DNA from 4 places in the Dactylosporangium sp. NPDC051484 genome. Region 3 is predicted to be linked to each of the others. Evidence: riboswitches for the same ligand, from Rfam matches in the RefSeq annotation. Region 3 holds a riboswitch; each other region holds the start of a gene.
What was found. A riboswitch is a leader RNA that binds a small molecule or an ion and turns the genes downstream of it on or off. The one in region 3 is predicted to bind cyclic di-AMP.
Positions count from the first base shown of each region.

Region 1: linked by a shared signal. The riboswitch ahead of AB0367_RS36945 (C39 family peptidase) and the one ahead of AB0367_RS22595 (hypothetical protein) in region 3 are both predicted to bind cyclic di-AMP.
Region 2: linked by a shared signal. The riboswitch ahead of AB0367_RS18160 (hypothetical protein) and the one ahead of AB0367_RS22595 (hypothetical protein) in region 3 are both predicted to bind cyclic di-AMP.
Region 4: linked by a shared signal. The riboswitch ahead of AB0367_RS38365 (NlpC/P60 family protein) and the one ahead of AB0367_RS22595 (hypothetical protein) in region 3 are both predicted to bind cyclic di-AMP.

Region 1 is NZ_JBFAZX010000050.1:13,643-19,038, forward strand. It holds gene AB0367_RS36940 (transglycosylase domain-containing protein) at 1-729, shown strand, start outside; gene AB0367_RS36945 (C39 family peptidase) at 787-1,647, opposite strand; cyclic di-AMP (ydaO/yuaA leader) riboswitch at 1,677-1,822, opposite strand; gene AB0367_RS36950 (hypothetical protein) at 2,020-3,111, shown strand; gene AB0367_RS36955 (Ig-like domain-containing protein) at 3,217-4,368, shown strand; gene AB0367_RS36960 (cupin domain-containing protein) at 4,392-4,853, shown strand; gene AB0367_RS36965 (DNA-3-methyladenine glycosylase) at 4,929-5,396, opposite strand, start outside.
Region 2 is NZ_JBFAZX010000009.1:121,102-126,497, forward strand. It holds gene AB0367_RS18155 (MBL fold metallo-hydrolase) at 54-1,475, opposite strand; gene AB0367_RS18160 (hypothetical protein) at 1,655-2,488, opposite strand; cyclic di-AMP (ydaO/yuaA leader) riboswitch at 2,797-2,940, opposite strand; gene AB0367_RS18165 (MarR family transcriptional regulator) at 3,183-3,689, opposite strand; gene icmF (fused isobutyryl-CoA mutase/GTPase IcmF) at 3,758-5,396, shown strand, end outside.
Region 3 is NZ_JBFAZX010000013.1:172,689-178,084, forward strand. It holds gene AB0367_RS22585 (AAA family ATPase) at 1-320, shown strand, start outside; gene AB0367_RS22590 (phosphatase domain-containing protein) at 440-1,504, shown strand; gene AB0367_RS22595 (hypothetical protein) at 1,587-2,609, opposite strand; cyclic di-AMP (ydaO/yuaA leader) riboswitch at 2,619-2,765, opposite strand; gene AB0367_RS22600 (VOC family protein) at 2,851-3,234, opposite strand; gene AB0367_RS22605 (hypothetical protein) at 3,604-3,810, shown strand; gene AB0367_RS22610 (hypothetical protein) at 3,807-4,001, shown strand; gene yidD (membrane protein insertion efficiency factor YidD) at 4,072-4,476, opposite strand; gene AB0367_RS22620 (hypothetical protein) at 4,577-5,005, opposite strand; gene AB0367_RS22625 (polysaccharide deacetylase family protein) at 5,072-5,396, opposite strand, start outside.
Region 4 is NZ_JBFAZX010000072.1:374-5,769, reverse strand. It holds gene AB0367_RS38400 (hypothetical protein) at 1-102, shown strand, start outside; gene AB0367_RS38395 (helix-turn-helix transcriptional regulator) at 363-629, opposite strand; gene yidD (membrane protein insertion efficiency factor YidD) at 906-1,271, opposite strand; tRNA gene AB0367_RS38385 (tRNA-Gly) at 1,570-1,643, opposite strand; gene AB0367_RS38380 (pyridoxamine 5'-phosphate oxidase) at 1,653-2,159, opposite strand; gene AB0367_RS38375 (MarR family transcriptional regulator) at 2,226-2,681, shown strand; gene dcd (dCTP deaminase) at 2,691-3,269, shown strand; gene AB0367_RS38365 (NlpC/P60 family protein) at 3,297-4,292, opposite strand; cyclic di-AMP (ydaO/yuaA leader) riboswitch at 4,304-4,441, opposite strand; gene AB0367_RS38360 (hypothetical protein) at 4,575-4,865, opposite strand.

The sequences.
Region 1 (5,396 bases), on a different contig from region 3:
CACTGGTGCCCGGCCAACGACAGCCCGAGCTGGATGGACGGCGAACGCACGATGTGGAACGGCTTCGGCCGCTCGGTCAACACCTACTTCGTGTGGCTGGAGCAGCAGATCGGCGCCCGGCGCGCGGTGGAGATGGCGCAGCGGCTCGGCATCGTGTTCCGCGGCGACCTGGACGTGTCGCTGGCGGCGAAGGCGGAAGGCTGGGGCTCGTTCACCCTCGGTACGGCCTTGACCACGCCGCTGGACCTCGCCAACGCCTACGCGGCCGTCGCCGCCGGCGGGTTGTACTGCCAGCCGCTGCCGGTGCTGTCGATCACCGACCCGGACGGCCGGCCGGCCGACGCCGCCGGTCCGAAGTGCAAGCAGGCGGTCGACCCCGACGTGGCGGCCGCGGCCACCGACGCGGCGCGGTGCCCGGTCAGCAAGGGCTCGTCGTACGGCAGGTGCGACGGCGGCACGGCCGAGGCCGTGTCCGGCATCCTGAGCGGGCGCCCGGTCGCGGGCAAGACGGGAAGCTCGGAGAACAACGCGACCGAGACGTTCGTGGGGTTCACGCCGCAGATCGCGGCGGCCGGCATCGCGGTGAACGTGGACAACCCGAACGACTACGTCGGCGGCGGGGTCTCCAGCTCGGTCAACGGGGCCGTGGCGCAGACCATGGCGGCGACGCTGCGCGGCCAGCCGGTGCAGGGCTTCCCGGCCCCGAGCCGGGCACGTGCCCTGGGCTGACGGGGCCGGGACGGCGCGCCGTCCACAGTGGACGGCGCGCCGGATCTGGGGCCGGGATCAGGCCGAGTAGCCGCGCTGGGCGATCCAGTCGGCCATCTTGTCCAGGGACAGCATGTACGAGCCGGCGCCCTGGGCGTCGGCCGGATCCGCGATCTTCACGGTCTGGCCGCCGTCGCGGTACCCGACGATCGTCAGGAAGTGCCCGCCGGGGTAGGAGTGGCCGTGTCCGGCGTCGTCCACCGTGGACCCGGCGATGTTGGCGACCACCGCGTACCCGTGGTTGATCGCGTTGAGCACCGCTGCCTTGAGCTGGTCGACGTCAGCCTGGGTGGCCGTCTGCCCGGTGATGAAGTGTGACTTGTAGAAGGACGTCCCGGTGGAGGAGTTGAGCGCCCGCGTGGTGTCCTCGGCCGAGTTGGTGCCGTTGACGGTGGTGCCGAGGCTCTGCGCGACCTGGGACTGCGACTGGAAGACCCCCCGCGCGGTGAGGGCGATGCGCGTGGCGGCCGGGCCGCAGAAGTAGTAGTTCTCCTGCCAGGCGAACTGATAGGAGAGTTCCTTCTGCTGCGGGGGCGCGGTGGAGGTGGCCGCCGGCGGCGGCGCGGTGGAGGTGGTCCCGACGCCGGCCTGTGCGGTGGCGGTCGGCTTGGCCGCGCCCGCCTTGGGGACGCTCGCCGCGTCGGGCACCGCCTGGTCACGCTGCTTCTGGCGGGCGGCCGGGGCGTCGCCGAGGGTGACCGTGGATTCCGCGCCGGTCAGGGTCTGGGTGCCGGCGGCACTGGCCGGTGTCGAGGACTGCTGCAGGGCGGCGGCGCCGATGCCGGCCGCGGCGGCCAGGCCCGCCGCGACGGCCACGACGTGGATGCGCCGAAACCGGGGGACGCGTCCAGAGTGGCGAGGTTTGTAGAGGTACGTCACGGGTACCTCGATTCATGGGGCAACACGCGAGCTCCTTCCGGTGCCGCCTACCGGGTTAGCTGACGGGTTCGGGCGGGAAGCTCGCCCTTCCCGGGGCCGTGGGCCCCGTGGATTCACCCCGGGTGGTGCATGGTTCCCCGGCTCGTGCGCGCGCACGACTCAGCGGATCCGCTACGGGGTCACCCAGGTGGGCAACGGAGGCCGCAGCGGATTCGAAAACCGTAAACACACCGGTCAGAGGCCGTTTCACCCCCTGGTGATTCGGCCACCGGGCGCGGCGCCGCCGGGTCGGGCGACGGGGCGCACACGGCCCTGGCGCCGTTTCTCATCCCCAAAATCACCCCTGCGTCGTTGCGGTCCTAGTCTCGCCGGATGCTCGCTGGTGATGACGAAAACCCGCAGCTCAGCGACGTGGCCGAACACGACCCACGCCATCTGCGGTCTCGCGGCGGCCGTCATGCCGCGCACCTTCGCAACCTCGTGCCCGATCCCGAGCGGCTGCTCGCGTCCGGGCCGGTACGCGTGCTCGCATCCGGGTCCGCACGCGTGCTCGCATCCGCGCCGGCCCGGGCGCTCGCCGCAGGGTCCGCCCGCGTCCTCGCATCCGGGCCGGCCCGCACGCTCGCATCCGGGTCCGCTCGCGCGTTCGCGGCCGGGCGCACGCGCCTGCTCGCATCCGGCCCCGTGCGCCTCGCCGCGGCCATGCCGGCGGGGGCACGCCGCACCGCCGTGGCCGCGACGATCGTCGCCGTGGCGGCGTTCGGGCTGACCTCGACGCTGACGTCCTCGGACCCCCCGGCCGCATCGGGCGGCGCGGTGAGCCTGAGCGCGCAGGAGGGGGCCGGCACGGACCAGGCCGAGGCGCCGCGCGCCGACGAGCGCGCAGGGCGCTCGTCGGGACGCTCGAAGGGCACCGACCCCAAGGCCGCCAATCCGAAGGCCGCTGGCCCCAAGGCCACCGGACAGGGGTCCACCGACAAGAAGGCCACCGGTCAGGGCGGCGCGCCGCCGGCGGCCGCGCCGTCGCCGACCAGGGTGGCGCCCGTCGGCGGGCTGACCCAGGCCGAGATGGACAACGCGGTCGCGATCGTCGACGTGGCCAAGCGGGAGAACCTGCCCAAGCGCGCGGCCGTCGTGGCGCTCGCCACCGCCCTGCAGGAGAGCCACCTGCGCAACCTGGCCAACCCCAACCTGCCGGAGTCGCTGAACCGGCCGAACGAGGGCGTCGGGTACGACTACGACTCGGTCGGGCTGTTCCAGCAACGGCCGAACTGGGGCTCGGTCGAGCAGTTGATGAACCCGCACGAGTCGGCCCGCCGGTTCTACGCGGCGCTGCTGGCGATCCCGGGCTGGGGCGACTACGCCGTCACGGTCGCGGCGCAGAAGGTGCAGCGCTCGGCCTTCCCGGACGCCTACGCGAAGTGGGAGGGGCTGGCGACGCAGATCGCCGACGCCACCATGTAACGCTGGGCGAGGATTCGCTATCCCACCCGTTGTCACTCGTTTGCCGGCCCGGCCTCGCCCGGGCCGGTACGACGATGCCCCCATGTGCAGACAACGGCAGAGAACATGAGGCGCCCAGGCCGGTCCGTCACCGCGCTGCTCATCCTCGCGGTGGCGGCACAGCCGGCGCTGTCCGCATGCGACGTCTCGTCGCATCGCAAACGCACAGCGACCAAGTCCACCGCACCACCGACGGTGCCGGTGGGACTTTCCCTCACGCCGGCGGCGGGCGACGCCGCGGTGCCGATCAGCGCCGAGATCGGCACCAAGGTCAAGGATGGACGGGTCACCGACATCTCCCTCATCGACGCGACCGGTCAGAAGATCTCCGGCGCGTCGCGGGCGGACGGGTCGTCCTGGGTGCCCGACACCGCACTTCGCTACGGCACCACGTATACGGCGAAGGTGACCGCCATCGGCGCCGACGGCAAGCCGGTGACCAGGCAGTCGACCTTCACCACGGCGGCGAAGCCGACCGGTCCGGCGGTCAGCACGGAACTGAACGTCATCAACGGCGGGACCTACGGCGTCGCGATGCCGATCGTCGTGGAGTTCGCCACCGACGTACCGCCGGAGAACCGGGCCGCCGTGCAACAGCGGCTGTTCGTGACGAGCGACCCGCCCCAGCCCGGGGTGTGGCACTGGTTCAACGGCAAGCAGGTGATGTTCCGGCCGGAGCACTACTGGCAGCCGGGCACGAAGATCACCGCTCGCAAGGCGCTCAACGGCGTGCCGATCGGCGACGGCCACGCCGACGAGGACGCCTCCGCGACGATCACGATCGGCCGCAAGCTCACGATCGACATCGACAACGCCACCAAACAGCTGAGCGTGTACCACAACGACGCGCTCGTGAAGACCATGCCCGTCAGCCTGGGCAAGTCGTCCACGCCGAGTTCGAGCGGCACCACCGTGATCATGTCGCGGGAGTCGACGGCGTTGTTCAAGACGCCGGAGTACACCACCACCGTCGAGTACGCCATGCGCCTGACCTGGGGCGGTCAGTACATCCACGCGGCGCCGTGGTCGGTCGGCGACCAGGGCGTGCGCAACGTCTCGCACGGCTGCACCAACGTCTCCACGGGCAACGCGAGGTGGCTGTACGAGTCGGTGCTGGTCGGCGACCCGGTGACCACGCGCAACACCGAGGTGCCGCTGGACCCGGGCGACGGCTGGACGGCGTGGGACTTGTCGTGGGCGGACTACACCAAGGCCTAGAGGGCCCGGAGGAGGACACCGAGATGGAGGTCATTCGCGTCCCGAGCACCAGCCGGCCGGCGCCGCAGCAGCGGTACTCCGGCGTGGCCTGGATCGGCAGGGACGTCACCGCGATGGAACCGTCGCGCCTGGCGACGTTCCATGCCCAGTTCAACCCCGGCGCGCGCACGGCGTGGCACCGCAGCCCGTACGGCCGGGTGCTGCACATCCTGCACGGCGTGGGCCGGGTGCAGCGCCGGGGCGGCCCGGTCCACGAGGTGCGGGCCGGCGACACGGTCGTCGTGGCGGCCGGCGAGTGGCACTGGCACGGCGCCGGCCCCGGCACGTTCGTGGCGGTGGTGTCGACCCAGGAGACCGACCCCGACGGCGGTGACACGGAGTGGGGGGAACAGGTGACGGAGTCGGAGTACCTGCGCCCGCCGCGGTCCGCGACGATCCGCCTGCCGGACGAGGACCGCGTGCCGCACCGCGAGGCCTCCTGGTAGCCGGACGCGAGAAGTTGCGAGCAGCCGGAGCCGTCCAGGGCCCCGCCGCACCCGCGGCGGGGCCTGGTCGCCGGTTCAGACCTTGCGCGATCGCGGGACGTGGCGGCGGTACTCGCTGACCGTCGGATCGCCCTCCAGCCAGAAGCGCCACGGCTTGTCGTGCGCGCCCGTCACGCCGACCCGGGGCCCGGACGCGATCCGGCTGGGCGGCTCGGGCTCGGCGGGCTCGACGAGGTGCCCGCCGAGCAGGTACGTCCCGTAGAAGGTGCTGTCGATCGCCAGCGCGCTGCACAGCCGGGCGGGGCCGCGGGCCAGGTCGGCGTCGCGACGCGCGGCCGGCCGGCGCGAGCGCGCCGTGTCGATTCCGCCGACCACCTCTGCGGCCCGCAGCAGCACGGCGGAGGCGGTCCCGTCGGCGCCGCAGACGACGTTCATGCAGTAGTGCATGCCATAGGTGAAGTAGACGTACGCGTAGCCGGCCGGCCCGAACATGATGGCGTTGCGCGGGGTGCGGCCGCGGTGCGCGTGGGAGGCGGGGTCCTC
Region 2 (5,396 bases), on a different contig from region 3:
GCGCAGCGGCGCCGTCATGGGCGATGAGGGCTTCGAGCGGCCGTGCGGCCCGGTCAGGCGGTGCGGAACCGCCGGATCGGGCCGTCCAGGGACTGGTCACGCTCGGCGTGCAGGCGGCCCTGCGAGACCAGGAGCTCGAGGTGGGCGGCGGTCTCACAGACGGCCAGCATCCGGTTGAACAGGTCGAGGTCGTCGAAGCGGCGCTCGCGGCGGGTCCACGGCAGCCGCGCAGTGACCTCCAGCCCGGTCTCCGCGCCGCTGGCGACCGCCTTCTCGGTCTGCTCCAGGCGGGCGCCGTGGTGCTCGACCAGCTCGTCGACGCGGCGGTGCACGCTCGGGGCCGCCGGGCCGTGCGCGGGCAGCAACAGCGCGTCGGGCCGGGAGCGGATCAGCGCCAGCGAACCCAGGTAGTCGCGCAGCGGATTGGGCGCGACGGCGGCGTCGAAGCCGATCGACGGGGTGATCTCGGGCAGTACGTGGTCGCCGGCGAACAGCACGCCCGCGGCCTCGTCGTGAAACACCACGTGACCGTTGGTGTGGCCGGGCGTCGGCAGCACCGTGAGGGTCCGCCCGGCGACCTGGAGCGTCTCCTGGCCGTCGAACCAGTCGTCGGGGTACTCCCAGAACCGCCGCTGGTCCTCCGGCGAGCCGCTCGGCACACTGGCGGCGATCTCCCGCACGAGGTCCTGCGCGCCCATCTGTGCGAGGATGCGCAGCTGGCCCTCGAGCGTCGGCCGGTTGGCGTCGTGCGCGTGCTCGATCGTCGTGCGCTCGCCGGCGCCGAGGCTGATCCGGGTGCCGAACTCGCGGCGCAGGGCGACCGCCTGCGTGTAGTGGTCGCGGTGCACGTGCGTGACGAGGAACCTGCGGATGTCCGCCGGTGCGTGGCCCAGCCCGTCGAGGGCATCGATCAGCCGGGCCCGCGACTCGGGGATGGCCCAACCGGCGTCGATGAGGACGAGATCGTCGGCGACGGCGAGCGCGTACACGTTGACCGCCCGCAGGCCGTCCTGCGGCAGCGGCAGCGGGATGCGGTGGACGCCGGGCGCCTCCTCGAAGGCCCCGGGCTCGGTCCAGGCGGTGCTCAGGACGTCACCGCGCCGGTCTCGGCGTCGCGCGGCGACTGCTCGTCGACCGTCACCTGGTGCATCTCGTCGGGGGCCTCCAGCAGCATGTCCGCAGGGTAGCCCAGGCAGCCGTAGCGCTGCAGCGCGCCCACCACGCCGGTGACGTGGTGGGCGTGTCCGGCGGTTGAGCGGGAAGATCGTGTCGGCGGCGGCGAAGGCGTCGAGCCCCTCGGCCACTTGGTAGGACAGGCCGTCGCCGCCGGTGACGAGGCCCGGGGCGGCGCCGCACACGTGCACCTCGTAGGGCATGCTCGGGCGGCTGGTGAACACCTGGGCCGGGATGCCCACGTCGAGCGGCTTCGCCCCGTCGAGCACCAGCACGACCACGCGGTGGTTCCCCTCGGCCATACCGCCCCCTTCCGTCGCCCGTGCAGCGTCGCACCGCCGGGTCCGGGCCGACAGTGGCGAGATTGCCACGTACCGCAAGTTTCCCGCCATCCGCCGGGAACCTCCGTGCGGCCAGGAGGAAGACCGCGCTGAGCCTGCGGCTGCGGCGCCCCGCCGGGCGCCGCAGCCGGCGGCATGTACTACGCGACGGCGCTCACGACCTGCTCCGCGAGGGTCTGCCACTTGGCGTAGGCGTCCGGGAACGCCGACACCTGCACCGTCTGCGCCGCCACGGTGACCGGCATCTGCTCCCAGCCGGAGACCTTCATCAGCGCCGCGTAGAAGCGGCGCGCGGACTCGGCCGGATTCATCAGCTGGGTGACGCTACCCCAGTTCGGCCGCTGCTGGAACAGGCCGACCGAGTCGTGGTCGCTCCCGACGCCCTCGTTGGGCAGGTTGAGCGAGTCCGGCACGTTGGGGTTCGCGAGGTTGCGCAGATGGCTTTCCTGCAACGCGGTCGCGATCGCCACCACGAAGGCGCGGTGCGGCAGGTCCAGTTGCTGCCCGACCTGGATGATCGTGACGGCGTTGTTCATCTCGGTCTGGGCCAGCCCGCCGACGGGGCTGTGGACCGTCGGCGACGACGTGGCCGGCTTCGGCGGGGCCGCGGCAGTGGTATTCGCGGGTGACGGAGGGCTCTGCGCCGGTGACTGCTTCGGCTGCGTGCCGGCCGGGGACGACGGCTGCCGGCCGGGCTCGTCGCCCCTGCGCGCGTCGCCACGCGACGCGCGGTTCTCGGCGTCCGCCGCCCGTTCGCCGTCGCTCTGATACGCGGTTTCGGCCTGTGCCACGGTGTTGTCCGGTGCGGTGCCGGGCGACGGGGATAGGAACAGCGAACCGATCGCCGCGAACGCGATGACGACCCCGGCCGAGTACAGGCCGGTCCTCGTGCGGGCCGCCGAGTGGCGGCCGCGGCGGTAACGTCGCAGGTGACGCAGGCCGCGCCGGCGCGGCTCGGGCTCATCGGCAGGCATGAGGCGACCTCACGACCGGTGGACGGTGTTGCTTGCGGTATTTCACGAGAACCTCGACAGTTGTGCTGAGAACGCGGCTGCTGCTGGACTGCGGACGGCGGCGCCGCTGGTGCGGGCCGGCACGGAACGAGGGCACGGGCCATCGCCCGTCCACAGGGGACGGTGGGGTGGGTGCCTGGTGTGCCGGTGCGACCGGTGGGCGCGCCGGGAACGGTTACCGGACCGGGCGATGCCCTTGCTGTGCCGGTCGGCTTCCGGGGCCGCGGGTCGAGGTGTGACGCCATGCGAGGGCGAGGGTGTGCACGTGATGCTCCTTCCGATACCGCCTACCGGGTTAGCTGACGGATTCGGGCGGGAGGATCGCCCTACCTCACGGCGCGTGGCCGCTCGGATTCACCCCAGTTGCGCTTGGTTCCCCGGTTCGTGCGAGCACGACTCAGCGGGTCCGCCGCGGTGTCACCCTCCACAGTGACGGCCGACGCAGCGAACGTCATGACCATAACGGCTGCGTATACGTAGGTGAACCCCCTGCGGGGAACTGACAAGGTGCGCGCGGCGGCCCGGCGTTCTGCCCTCGCCGCGAACGTTTTGCCTGGTGGCGGCTGTCGTTCCGGCTGGGCGACGGATGGATTCGCCCGCGGCGGGGATGACGGGCGGTGCGCGCCGATCGATGCCCGCTCCTGGCTCGGCCGGGTCAGAAGTCGCCGGCGTTGCGGCGCAGCTCCGTGATCACCTCGATGAGTGAGCCGACGGTCGCCGGTGCCAGCCAGGGTGCGGCGAAGACCTCGGTGTTGAGCTCGGCCGTCGCGGCCTCGGCGAGCTCGCGCCCCGCGTCGAGCAGCTCGACGATGGTCGAGCGGCGGTCGGCCGGGTGTGGGGTGCGCCGCACGAGCCCGGCGGCCTCGAGGCGGTCGACGGCGTTGGTGACGCTGGTCGGGTGCACCTGGAGCCGCTCGCCGATGAGGGCCATGGGCAGCGAGGACTTGCGGCTGAAATACAGCAGCATCAGCACCTCGTATCGGGCGAAGGTCACGCCGTGGGGCTTGAGCACCGCCTCGACGCGGGCCAGCGCGATCTGGTGGGCGCGCATGAGGGACGTGACCGCGGCCATGCCGTCGGCGGCGTGTGCCCAGCCGTGCTCGGCCCACAGCCGGCGTGCCTCGGCGATCGGGTCGAGGGGAAGGCCGCTATTGGTCGACACGAAGGTCATGATAGCGGTCGGGGTAGCTGTGTGGACGTCATATAGTCGGACACCCTACTATCTAGCCCATGAGTCTCCACGTGCCGGCCAATCCCGTCCGCTTCGTCACCGCGGCGAGCCTCTTCGACGGCCATGACGCAGCCATCAACGTCATGCGCCGGCTGCTGCAGGCTCAGGGCGCCGAGGTGATTCACCTCGGGCACGACCGCAGCGTCGACGAGGTCGTCACCGCGGCCGTGCAGGAGGACGTGCAGGGCGTGGCGATCTCGTCCTACCAGGGCGGACACGTCGAGTACTTCGAATACCTCGTCGACCGGCTCGCCGAGCGCGGCGCCGGGCACGTGCGGGTCTACGGCGGTGGCGGCGGCGTGATCGTGCCGGAGGAGATCGCGGCCCTGCGCGAGCGCGGTGTGCGCATCTTCAGCCCGCAGGAGGGCCAGCGGCTGGGCCTGCCCGGCATGATCAACGTGCTGATCCGCGAGTGCGACACGGACCCGGTGCGCGGCCAGGTCGACGTGGCGGCGCTGCTGGCCGGCGACGAGACGGCCCTGTCCCGGGCGATCACCACGCTGCAGGCGGGCGCCGACCCGGACCTGGCCGCCGCGGTGGGGGAGGCGGCCCGCCGGCGCCCCGTGCCGGTGCTCGGCATCACCGGCACGGGCGGCTCCGGCAAGTCGTCGCTGACCGACGAGCTGGTCCGGCGGCTGCGCCGCGACTGCGAGGACAAGCTGCGGGTCGCCGTGGTCGCCATCGACCCGACCCGCCGCCGCGGCGGCGGGGCGCTGCTCGGCGACCGCATCCGGATGAACAGCATCGCGCCCGGGGTGGTCTACTTCCGGTCGCTGGCGACCCGCGTGCAGGACGGCACCGTTCCCGCGCATCTGGCCGACGTCGTCGCCGCGTGCCAGGCCGCCGGCAACGACCTCGTCATCGTCGAGACGCCCGGCATCGGCCAGGGCGACGCGGCCATCACCGGCTACTCCAACGTCTCGCTGTACGTCATGACGCCCGACTTCGGCGCCGCCAGCCAGCTCGAGAAGATCGACATGCTCGACCTCGCCGACGTCGTGGCGATCAACAAGTTCGAGCGCCGCGGCGGCGAGGACGCGCGACGCGACGTCGCCCGGCAGCTGGTGCGCAACCGCGAACAGTTCGGCACGCCATGGGATGAGATGCCGGTCTTCGGCACGAGCGCCGCCCGCTTCGGCGACGACGGGGTGACCGCGCTGTACCACCACCTCAAGGAACTGCTGTCCGGGCACGGGTTCCCCAGTTTCCCGGGCGTGCTGACCCCCGTCGCCGGGCGGGTGTCGACCGGGCTGACGTCGGCGCTGCCCAAGGGCCGGGAGCGATACCTGTCGGAGGTCGCCGAGGCGGTGCGCGGCTACCACGCGACCACCACGGCGCAGGCCGCCGTCGCCCGGCGCCGTCAGCACCTCACCACCGCCCGTGACCTGCTGCCCGGCGAGGAGGCCGTCGCCCAGCTGTTGGAGGCGACGGAGCGGGAGCTCTCCGGCGAGGTCCGTGAACTGCTCGACGCGTGGCCGGCGACCCGCGAGGCGTACCGCGGCGACGAATTCGTCTACCGGGTCCGGGAGACGGAGATCCGTAGCCCCCTGACCCGCCAGACGCTCTCCGGCAGCCGCATCCCGCGCGTCGCGCTGCCCCGCGACGGCGACGACGGCGAGCTGGTCCGGTTCCTGCGCG
Region 3 (5,396 bases):
TGCGGCCGGCGGGCGACCAGGGCCCGGTGATCGCGGCGGCGTACGCGCGCGCCCGCGAGCACCTGCGCGCGGCCACGCCGTACGTCTGGAACGCGACGAACGTGACCCGGGCGCTGCGCTCGCGGTGCATCGGGCTGGCCGCCGGCTACGGCGCGCGGGTCGAGGTGGTGAGCGTGGAGGCGCCGCCGGACGTGGTGCACCGGCGCAACCGGGCGCGCTCCCGCCGGGTGCCGGCCGCGGTGATCGACCGGCTGGCCGGGCGCTGGGAGCTGCCCGACCCGACCGAGGCGCACGAGGTGCGCTGGGTGCTCAACGAGTAGTCGTGCGCGGCCGCCGCGTCGCCTGGCGCGACGGTTTCATGTCACCGTCACGCGGTGGTCACCCAGGGTTGATGACGGAGCGGGGTGCGGTCCCTGGCGGGCTGTGACAGGGTTGGGCCGTGGCGCTGATCCCGAACACGCCGAGCAGCGAGCCCTTGCCGCTGCACCGCGCGGCCCGCATCGAGGACGCGATCCACAACGTCCTCGAGCGGCGGCTGCGCCGGCGCGGATGGAAGGTCGCGGTCACCGCCTACACGGGCTACGGCGCCTGCGCCACCGCCGAGCGCCCCGGGTGGGTCCGGGTGCTAGGCCGCGTGCTGCTGGCCCGGATCGACCCCAAGCCGGCCAAGCGGCTCAAGAAGCTGCGCGGCTGGCGCTCGTTCACCGCGGTGTCGGTCGGTGACGCCCCGGTGCGCATCGAGGCCGGCGGCCGGACCTGTGAGGTGCGCTGCGACCGCGGCGGGTTCATCGACGTCGTCGTCGAGGCCGACCTCGCGCCCGGCTGGGCGTCCGTCACGCTGCAGAGCGAGGACAGCGCCGCCGTCGAGGCGCCGATCCGGATGATCGACCCCGGCACCCGCTTCGGCATCATCTCCGACGTCGACGACACAGTCATGGTCACCACGCTGCCGCGCCCGCTGCTCGCCGCGTGGAACACGTTCGTGCTCGACGAGCACGCCCGCGCCTCGGTGCCGGGCATGGCGGTGCTGTACGAGCGGCTGGTCAACGCCAACCCGGGCGCGCCGGTCTTCTACCTGTCGACCGGCGCCTGGAACGTGGCCGCGACGCTGACCCGGTTCCTCTCCCGGCACCTGTATCCAGCCGGGCCGCTGCTGCTGACCGACTGGGGCCCGCAGCCGGACCGGTTCTTCCGCAGCGGCCAGGCGCACAAGCGAGCGTCGCTGGCCCGCCTCGCCGAGGAGTTCCCGGACATTCGCTGGCTGCTGGTCGGCGACGACGGGCAGCACGATCCGGAGATCTACGCCGAGTTCGCCGCCGAGCACCCCGACAGCGTGGCCGCTGTGGCGATCCGGCACCTCTCGCCGACCCAGGCGGTGCTGGCCGGCGCGTTCCCGGGGGTGGCCGGCGGCTCCAAGCGGGTCCCGCTCAACGATCGGCGTTGGCTGGGCGCCCCCGACGGCGCCGGCCTGTGGCGACTTCTGCGGGACACGGAGATCCTCTGAGCCGCGCCGGATGGACCTGTCACCTCGCGGAAACGGCCGGTCGACGGTTGCCCTGCCGACCGGCCGCCCGCGAACGTGAGGATCACAGGATCGAGAGGTGTACGTGGTTCGTATGGTCGCTGGAGGGGTCTCCGGCGACGCCCGAGTAGTGGTGCCACCCGACCGTCGGCGTCCACACCTGCTTGAACCAGATGACGTACATGACGCCGAGGCGGTCGGCGTTCTTCACGAAGTACGTCGCCAGGGTGGTGCCGTAGGTGTAGTCGTCGCCGGTGGCCACCCCGCCGAAGCCGGGTTTGGTCTGCACCGAGAAGTCGCAGGCGCGGCCCTTCGGGTGCTCATACGGCCCGCTCGGGCGGTAGCAGGACACGAACCGCTTGAAGCCGTCCTTCTGCGCCTCCTGCATCGCGTGCAGCGTGCGCGGAGTGAGGCAGCCGCTGGTCGTGGGGTCCTTGACGCTGCACGACTCCTTGGGCAGCGACCCGTTGGCGTTACGCGGCACCGGGTTGGCGAGCGGCAGGTTGGCGGTGACGAAGCCCCTGCTCGGCCCACCGGCCTGCGCGAGCGCTTTCTCCGCGTCCTTCTTCTGCTGCTCGATGATGCGCTTCTGCTCCTGCTGCGTGGCGATCTCGCCATCGAGCGCCTTCTTCTGCGCGGCCTGGTCGTCCCGCAGCTGCTTGGCCTGGTGCAGCAGGTTGTTGTTGTGGTGTGCGATCTCGTTGATGGAGCCGGCCCGCTCGGCGAAGCTGTCCGGGGTCTTCGCGTCCATCAGCGCGGCGAACGTGGTGAGGGGGCCGGTGCGGTATGCCGCCGCGGCGATCGCGGCCACCTGATCCTGAATCACCGCCAGCCGCGCCTCGGTCGCCTGCAGTTGTGCGGCGAGCTCACCCTGATGCTTGACCGAGGCGTTCAGCAGATCATTGGCCTCGGACCACTTGCGGCTCGTGCTCTCGAGGACGGAGTTGAGCGTCGGGTTGGCGCTGGAGCCCTCGTCGCCGGTGTCGCCGCCGGGCTCGGCCGCGGCGGGCGTGGCGGCGAGCCCCCCGAGCACGATTGCCGCCAGCAGCGCGATGAACGTGCGCCGGTATGGATGTCGCGGTGACATCTGGTTCGTCGTTCCTTCCGTCGGCCGCCGACCGAGTTAGCTGACGGGTTCGGGACGGAACGACCCCTACCACCCTTCCGAGGAAGGGCGGATTCACCCCAACGTTACCGTGGGTCCCCGGCTCGCCACGGTGCGGCGATTGGGCGGCAGCCCCGCCCGGCACCGGGGGCGGTGCCCTCGTGGACGTGACCGTGGGTCACTGTACCTCGGCCAGTCCCGGGCTTGGGGTCGGCGTCGGCGTTCAGTTTCCGCTGCCGTACGGACGCGTGAGGATCTCGAGGTAGTGCCCGCTAGGGTCCTCCCAGTAGACGCCTCGACCGCCGTCGCGGGTGTTGATCTCGCCCGGCCGGTGCCGGGCCGGATCGGCCCAGTACGACAGGCCGCGGGCGCGGATTCGACCGAAGACCACGTCGAACTCGCTCTCGCTGACCAGAAACGCGTAGTGCTGCGGGTGGACCGGTCCGAGATCGTCGGCGAAGTCGAGGGAGACGTCGTTGTCGACCTGCAAGGTCAAGAACCGGCCGAAGGGTGCCGGCTTGTCGAGCCCCAGAATCTCGGCGAAGAACTCCGCCGACTCCTGCTTGTCGCGGACCGACACGATGGTGTGATTCAGTTGGACGGCCATACCCCTATAGTCCGCCCTTGCCAGTGGGCGGACCACTGGTACGCAAGGTGAAGTCGGTGGCCACCGAAGCTCCGCCGCGGCGGGCCGGACGCGGACAGCCGAGCTACTCGGCGTGTGCCCGGACGAAGAGGCCGATCCCGTCCAGCAGCCGGGCCAGGCCGAACTCGAACAGCTTGTCCAGGTCGAAGTCGAAGAGCGGGACTTCGTCCACCACCTCGGCGGCTACGGGGCGTGCTTCACCGTGCCCAACCCGGGCGACCTCGGCCACTGGTTCCTCATGTACAACGCCTCCGGCGGCCGGAGCGCGGCGGGACGGCCAAGGCCAGCCTGAGCTTCACCGCCGCGGACCAGTACCACCGCCTCGGGCGTGTGGAGCAGCAGCGGGTCCTCGCCGAGCGGATGGCCGGCGCCGGCTGGCGGGTGCCCGCCCTGCTCGCCACCATGCCGGACGCCCCGGATTTCTACTTCGACTCGATCTGTCAGGTGCGCGTCGATCGCTGGTCGCGCGGGCGGGTGTGCTGCTCGGCGACGCCGGCTACTGCGGGTCGCCGCTGGCCGGTCTCGGCACCAGCATGAGCCTGGTCGGGGCGTACGTGCTGGCCGGCGAACTAGCCGCCGCGGGCCGGGCGGAGGCGGCCTTCGCGGCCTACCAGGAGCAGATGGCGGCGTACGTGGCCAGCGGCATGCAACTGCCGCCCGGGGGCATGCGGGCCTTCGCGCCCAGGACCGCTGAGGTCCTTCGCTCCACCCGCCGACGGACGCCTTGATCACGGAGTGCTCATGTACCCCCTGGTACACGAGCGCTCCGTGATCAAGGCGCATCGTCGCCGCGGCCGGCTACGGGACCGGGTCGTGGGTGCCCTGCGGCGTCGACGGGTTGCAGCGGCGGATGCGGGCGGCGGTGAGGCGGGAGCCGACGACCAGCCCGTATCGCCGTACCGCTTCCAGCCCGTAGTTGCTGCATGTCGGAACCTGCCGGCAGCGCGTCGGCAGGTGCGTCGACAGCCAGCGCTGATAGCCGCGGATGGCCGCCATGCCGGCGCGGCCCGGCAGGCTGGCGTCGCGCCGTGGTCTTCTCGTCGGCGTCGTGATCGCCAGCGCACCGAGCAGCAACGAACTCAGCATGAACGGGTTGCAATCGCAGCCGTCGCAGCCGTCACAACCGTCGAAGCCGTCGCAGCCGCAATCCGGCACGTCGTTCCACCAGCGCCGTCGGCTGGGCCGCATCTCGTCCGATTCCACGAGCGGCATTGTGTTGGCGCGTCGCGGCAATGATCAAGCCTGTTGTCGACAGTCTGTCGATGAGCGGGCCTGACTCGATGCGGGTGTGGCCGGTGACGACTCACCCGGCCAATGCGGCCGCCTGCAGTGCCGCCACATACCGGTCGCCGGCCGCGTCCGTGAGATCGGCGGCGAACACGGCCACCACGTGCTCGCCAGGCGCCAGGTCGGCGTACAACCGCTGCCAAGCCACCAGGTTCGGGTGCTCGACGTCGGTGCACGCCTGTGCCGGGGCCAGCAGCCCGATGACCCGCTCCAGGTCGTCGCGGCCGAGGCGATACGACCCCGATCCGCCGACGTGTTCGCAGACCGTGGCGAGCACCGCCGCCGGGAGCCGGTTCTCCGCGCTACCGACCCGCGCGAACGACGGCCCGTCGGCGCCGTCACGGGCGATGCCGAACGCCGCGGGAGGTCGCCAACCAGGAATGGCGGCCTCGAACCGGTCACGCGCGGCGGCGATGGCCTCGACAGTCTCCCAGCGCTCGGTCACCGGATCATCATCCGCGGTCGTAGCGGCTCCGGGCAACGGGTTCCGGGCATATCGAGAATTTCCTGATCAGCCCTTGCTGGAGGCCGGCCGGCCGATCGCCATGAGCTCGGACACGGTGACGAACCGGAAGCCGCGCTGGCGCAGCCCGGTGAACATCGCGCCGAGTTGGCTGAGCGCGACATACCGGTTGGCGGAGCCGACATCGTGGGCCAGGATGATCTGACCGGGACGGGCGTTCTCGACGATGTCCTGCGCCTGCCCGGGCGGGTTCTTGACGTACAGGTCCTCGTTCATCTTCTTCGACCACAGCACCAGGCTGTAACCGGCCTTGTTGGCCGCCATGAGCGTGGACCCGCCGATGTGCCCATACGGCGGGCGGAAGAGCTTCGGC
Region 4 (5,396 bases), on a different contig from region 3:
ATCGCGGCGCTCACCGAGGCGCGCCAATGCATCGCCGGACGGGCGACCCCCAACAGTGTCGCGATGGCACCCAGACGCCGCCAGCGTCAGCGGCACAGCTGACAGTCGCCGCTATGGCCCACTAATGGCACACGGGTGGTGTCGAGTTGGCCGACATGCACGAGGCCCTGGCTGGACTGCTGCCCTGACCAGGGCCTTAGCGTTGGAGCGGGTGAAGGGAATCGAACCCTCACTGGCAGCTTGGGAACCGTACAAGACAGGTCGACCGGCCAAGGTGCGAGGCGTGGCGTCGTCGCCCGAGCGGGCCTGGAGCGGCCTCGACGATCCCGCCTTAATGGCACGCTAATGGCACACCGCAGCGGTCACGCCGCGTCGGGTCTGGCCTGGAACCCAACGGCCAACGCCACATCGAACGCTCGCGCCAAGCGCTCGAGAACCGGAAAGGTCGGCACGGTGCCGCCGGCCTCGAAGCGCGCTACGGCGGACTGCGTCATCGAGGCGGCATCGGCCAATTCGGTCTGACTCCAACCGCGCCGCTCGCGAAGCTCCCGGACCGCCCGCCCCTCGATCGCACCCGGCTCGGCCATGCGCTGGCTACGCAGTTCGTTCCAATCGCTGCGACCGCTCATGCCTCGATCCCTTCCTCGACGGTATGCGTCTCGGCGATGCACCGCGCCATCGCCCCTCGAGCGCGTTCGACCTCACGGGTTTCACGTTCGCAGTTCGCGAAGCTTCCCGTAACCCGGCTCCGCGGCCTCGACCGGCTCCCGGCTGCGCGGGTTTTCACTGCTCGGACTGCTCCCCGCCGTCGTCACGACCGGGGTCGGCCGAGCCACGCTGCACCAGCGACAGGCCCCGGTGCAGCTCCTCGGCGTGGCGGTGGCGCCCAGCGCCGTGCTGGATGGTCAGCGCCCTACCGGCGGCTCGTCGACGGTACCCATCGGCACATCACATCGGCACCGCGCGATCCGGGCCGCAGCCAGTCTGCCGCCGGTCACCAGCCCGAAGCGGTCCACCACAGTCAGCCCGTACGCGCTGCACGACGGCGAATACCGGCACCGGACGGGCAGCCGGGGCGAGAGCCAGCGCTGATACCCACGGATCGCCCGAACGCCCAACCGGCCCGCCGAAGACGGCCGGGACGGCACACCGAGGCGGTGCGGCGCCACAACGAACAGCAACGCGCTCAGCCGGCCCAGCCCGAGCACGCTGCTACAGGGCGACAGCACGCTCTGACAGGGGGCGCAGGCGACATCGAAGCAGTTACACATCTCGTACACAGTGCTCGGCACCGGCTTTTCTTACTGCCAAGATTGCCCAAGGTCAACTCCCGCCCGTGATCCTGCCGCTCGCCTCACGTAGCTCACCGAGTACGGGCGACGCGGACCCGACCTGAGCGGCCTGGAGTGATCTTGCGGAACCTGTCGTAATGGCACCCCAGACGCCGTCAGTGTCATACGGACAGCTGACAGTGGGGCAAACGGCCGCAAATGGCACGACGCCGCTTCCGAGTGTTCTGACAAGCGAACAGCCCTGGCGGGACATCTGTCCTGACCAGGGCCTTCGTCGTGGAGCGGGTGAAGGGAATCGAACCCTCACTGTCAGCTTGGGAAGCTGATGTTCTGCCATTGAACTACACCCGCGAGCGACGCCTACTGTACCGAATCCACGGCGTTCGTGCACGGATCATTCTGTTTTGCCTTCGTGGCGTGGGTGGGGCGGTCCTTCCAGACGGTGTGGGTCGAGGTTGTCGGGGTCTCATGGCGGACGAGCATCGCGACGTCCACGGTCAGCTCATACAGGCGCCAGTCGACCGCTGGGGCGGCGCGCATCGTTGTGGCCAGGCGGGCTGTCAGGGGCTCGTCGGTGACGGGGGTCGCGCGGCCCGACAGGTATGCCTCGTCGTCGGAGTCCGTGGACGGGAAGCTGTGCAGCGAGTAGCGGCCGTCGCGGTCCAGGTCGTGGCGCTTTGGGGAGGCGAGGACGAAGCAATACAGGCCCTCGTCGGTGATGACCGGGGAGACGGGGTGGATGCGCGGGCCGCCGTCGGGGCGGACGGTGGCCAGGTAGCCGAGGCCTGGGCCGTATTGGCAGACCAGGGTGCGGATGGCCGTCGCCAGCTCGGGCTCGGCCGCGGCGAAATCAGCCCACGATGCCATGTGCCCAATGTACTCGTACGTGTGTTCGATTGTCGGCGAATTGCCCGAACGAGGCAAACTGAAGCGGTGACGTCGGCCGACGAGTTGATCGACCTTCTGCGGCGCTTCAATGTGGAGGCCGACCGGTTCGTCGACGTGTTCACGCGGGCTCACGGGTTGCATCGCACCGACATGAACGCGGTCGCGCACATCTGGCGGGCGGCGCAGGACGGGGAGCCGCTGACCGCCGGTGAGCTCGCGCGGCGGCTCTCGCTCAGCCCGGCGGCGACCACCGCACTGCTGGCTCGCCTCGAGCGCGCCGGACACGTCGAGCGGCGGCCCGACACCGCCGACCGGCGCCGGATCAACCTGGACATCCAGCCGCCGGCCCAGGAGCTTGCGGCGGCGTTCTTCGCCCCGCTCGGCGTGCACCTACGGGCGGCCTTCGGCCGGTTCGCGCCGGAGGAGATCGAGCTGGTGACGAGAATCATGGGGGCGGTCCTCGAAGCGACCGCCGCGGCGGCGGATGAGGCAACACCGTAACCTCAGAGGGTGTTGCTATCCGACCGTGACCTGTGCAAGGAGCTCGAGGGCGGCCAGTTGTGTCTCGAGCCGTTCGATCAAGCGCTGGTGCAGCCGTCCAGCATCGACGTACGGCTCGACCGGTGGTTCCGAGTGTTCAACAACCACCTGTATACGCACATCGACCCTGCGATCCAGCAGGACGACCTCACGTCCATGGTCGAGGTCGGCGACGGCGAGCCGTTCGTGCTGCACCCCGGCGAGTTCGTGCTGGCCTCCACGCTCGAGGTGATCACGCTCGGGGACCAGCTCGCCGGGCGGCTGGAGGGCAAGTCCAGCCTCGGGCGGCTGGGGCTGCTGACACACTCGACGGCGGGCTTCATCGACCCCGGCTTCTCCGGCCACGTGACGCTGGAGCTGTCCAACGTGGCCAACCTGCCGATCCGGCTCTGGCCGGGGATGAAGATCGGCCAGCTGTGCATCTTCCGGCTCTCGTCGCCGTCCGAGCACCCATACGGCTCGACGGTCTACGGCTCGCGCTACCAGGGGCAGCGCGGTCCCACTCCGAGCCGCTCGTGGCAGAACTGGCGGACCTGGCCCACCATGTGAAAAGGGCGGGCTCGCGGCCCGCCCCCCTCATGCCACCCGGCCGTAGCCGGATATCGGTGCCATATCGATCTTCTTCATCTGCACGGGTGCGCTGGGGTTCGGTGCGTGGACCATCCAGCCGCCGCCGACGTACATGCCGACGTGGTGCAGGTCGCTGAAGAAGAAGACCAGGTCACCGGCCTGCAGATCGCTCCGCGACACGCGCTTGGTGTCCTGGTACTGCCAGTTGGTGTAGTGCCGCAGCGTGTAGCCGGCCTGCTTCCAGGCGTACAACGTCAGGCCGGAGCAGTCGAACGTGTTCGGCCCCTCGGTCGCCCACACATACCTCTTGCCGATCTGCGCGCACGCCACCTGGGCCGCCTTCGCGCCCGGGCCGCCGGTGTACTCGAACGGGCAGGCGACCGGCCGCAGGTTTCCGGTCGTGCCGGACGTCCCGTATGCCTTGGTGCGCATGTCGTTGAGGTTTTTGATGTCGGCGTTGATCTGCTGCTCCTGCTGCGCCAGCGCGGCCTCCTGCTCGGCCTGTTTGGCGACCAGCTCGTCGAGCGGCGTTTTCTGCGCGTCATACTGCCGCTTGGCCGTGACTACGTCCTTGATCCGCGCCTGCTCGTCCTTGGCCAGCATGTTGAGCATCGTCAGCTGGTTGATGAACGTGTCGGGCGAGCCGGTCGTGAGCATCGCGTCGAGCTTGGAGACGCGCCCGGTCTTGTACTGCATCACGGCGAACGCGCTCACCTTGTCGAAGGCGGCGTCGACCTGCTGGCGCAGCGGCGCGATCTGGGCCTCGAGTTTGCTCTGCTTGGTCTTGTTGGTGGCGAGCTCGATCTTGAGCTGGTTGTGCTGCTCGACCACCGGCTCGATCTGGTTCCACTTGTCGTCGATCTGTTTCTCGATCTCGCCCGGGGTCGGCTCCGCATGCGCGAGCCCCGTGATACCGACGGCGAGCGACAGACCGCCGAGGATGGCGACGAGGAGCCGTGCCAGACGGTGGGGCCGCCTCGTCCACCTCAGATGGGTCTCCACCGAGGAGTTACTCCTTCTTCCATGGCCGCCTACCGGGTTAGCTGACGGGTTCGGGCGGGAAGGTCGCCCTACCGCGCACAAGTTCGCGGATTCACCCCGGGTTGACGCGTGGGTCCCCGGCTCGGATATCGACTCGGCGGTGCCGCCTGGCGCGCCCGTGGCGGGCGCGGACATCCAGCCGACGGGAATTCACGTTAAGCGGGGCGGGTTCCCAGGTTCAAGTGGGTGATTGATTGTTGTCCGTTTTGTTCCGAAAGTCGTGCAATTTGCGTGACGTATACATCACCAATTCGACGGTGACGAAGGAATCGCGGTCCGTCCCGGCTTGACCCCGTCGACGGCCACCGTGAGCAGCGCGTTACCGCGCGAACACGCGATCTGGTGCCATCTCTCGCCGGCGACGGAACGCGATGCCAGCGCTACAAAAATGGTAGGCGAGCCGGTGCCGACAATCACGCAACTCGGCCGACCGGCCATGCCATCGACCTGGAGCTTGAACTGGCTGTCACTGATCGAGAACCCTTTTTGCGTGACATTGGCGCCCTTGGAAGTTCGTCGGTCGGACGAGAACACTCGCGCCGTAGCCGAACTCCGCGCGCCCCGGATTGAGAAACCCGGCTGGCCCGCGCGCAACTCTCCGCACCGTAATGCTCACAGTGCGCCGGAGACGCACCGCGAGTCCACCGTCATGCGGCACCGCGACGAGGTCACTGCCTTCGGTTCGGCGCGCCCGCAGTGCGAGCCGCCCCCTTGACGCCGTTGACGAGGCCGTCGTCGAACGTGAACCAGACGGTGATTTCGTGCTTACCATGCGTGCCGGTCGACGCCCGTGGTGGCGCGCTCGGAGCGCCCCGGCGTCGAGCCGGACCCGGGCGGCGCCGCGGTCGTGGTTCCGGTCGCCCGTTCGGCTGCCCGGCGCTCACGCGGCGTGATCGCCCGATGTTCGACCAGCCCGGCGGCAACGACGAGAGCGGCAGGCCAGGCACGCGGCAACAACCGCCGTTGTCGGCACATGACTGGACACGATCTCCCGAACCGCGCGGCCGCCGCGGTGGTTCCGGCCGCGTTCGCCCTTCCGCATGACGCGACGGAGGTAGATGACTC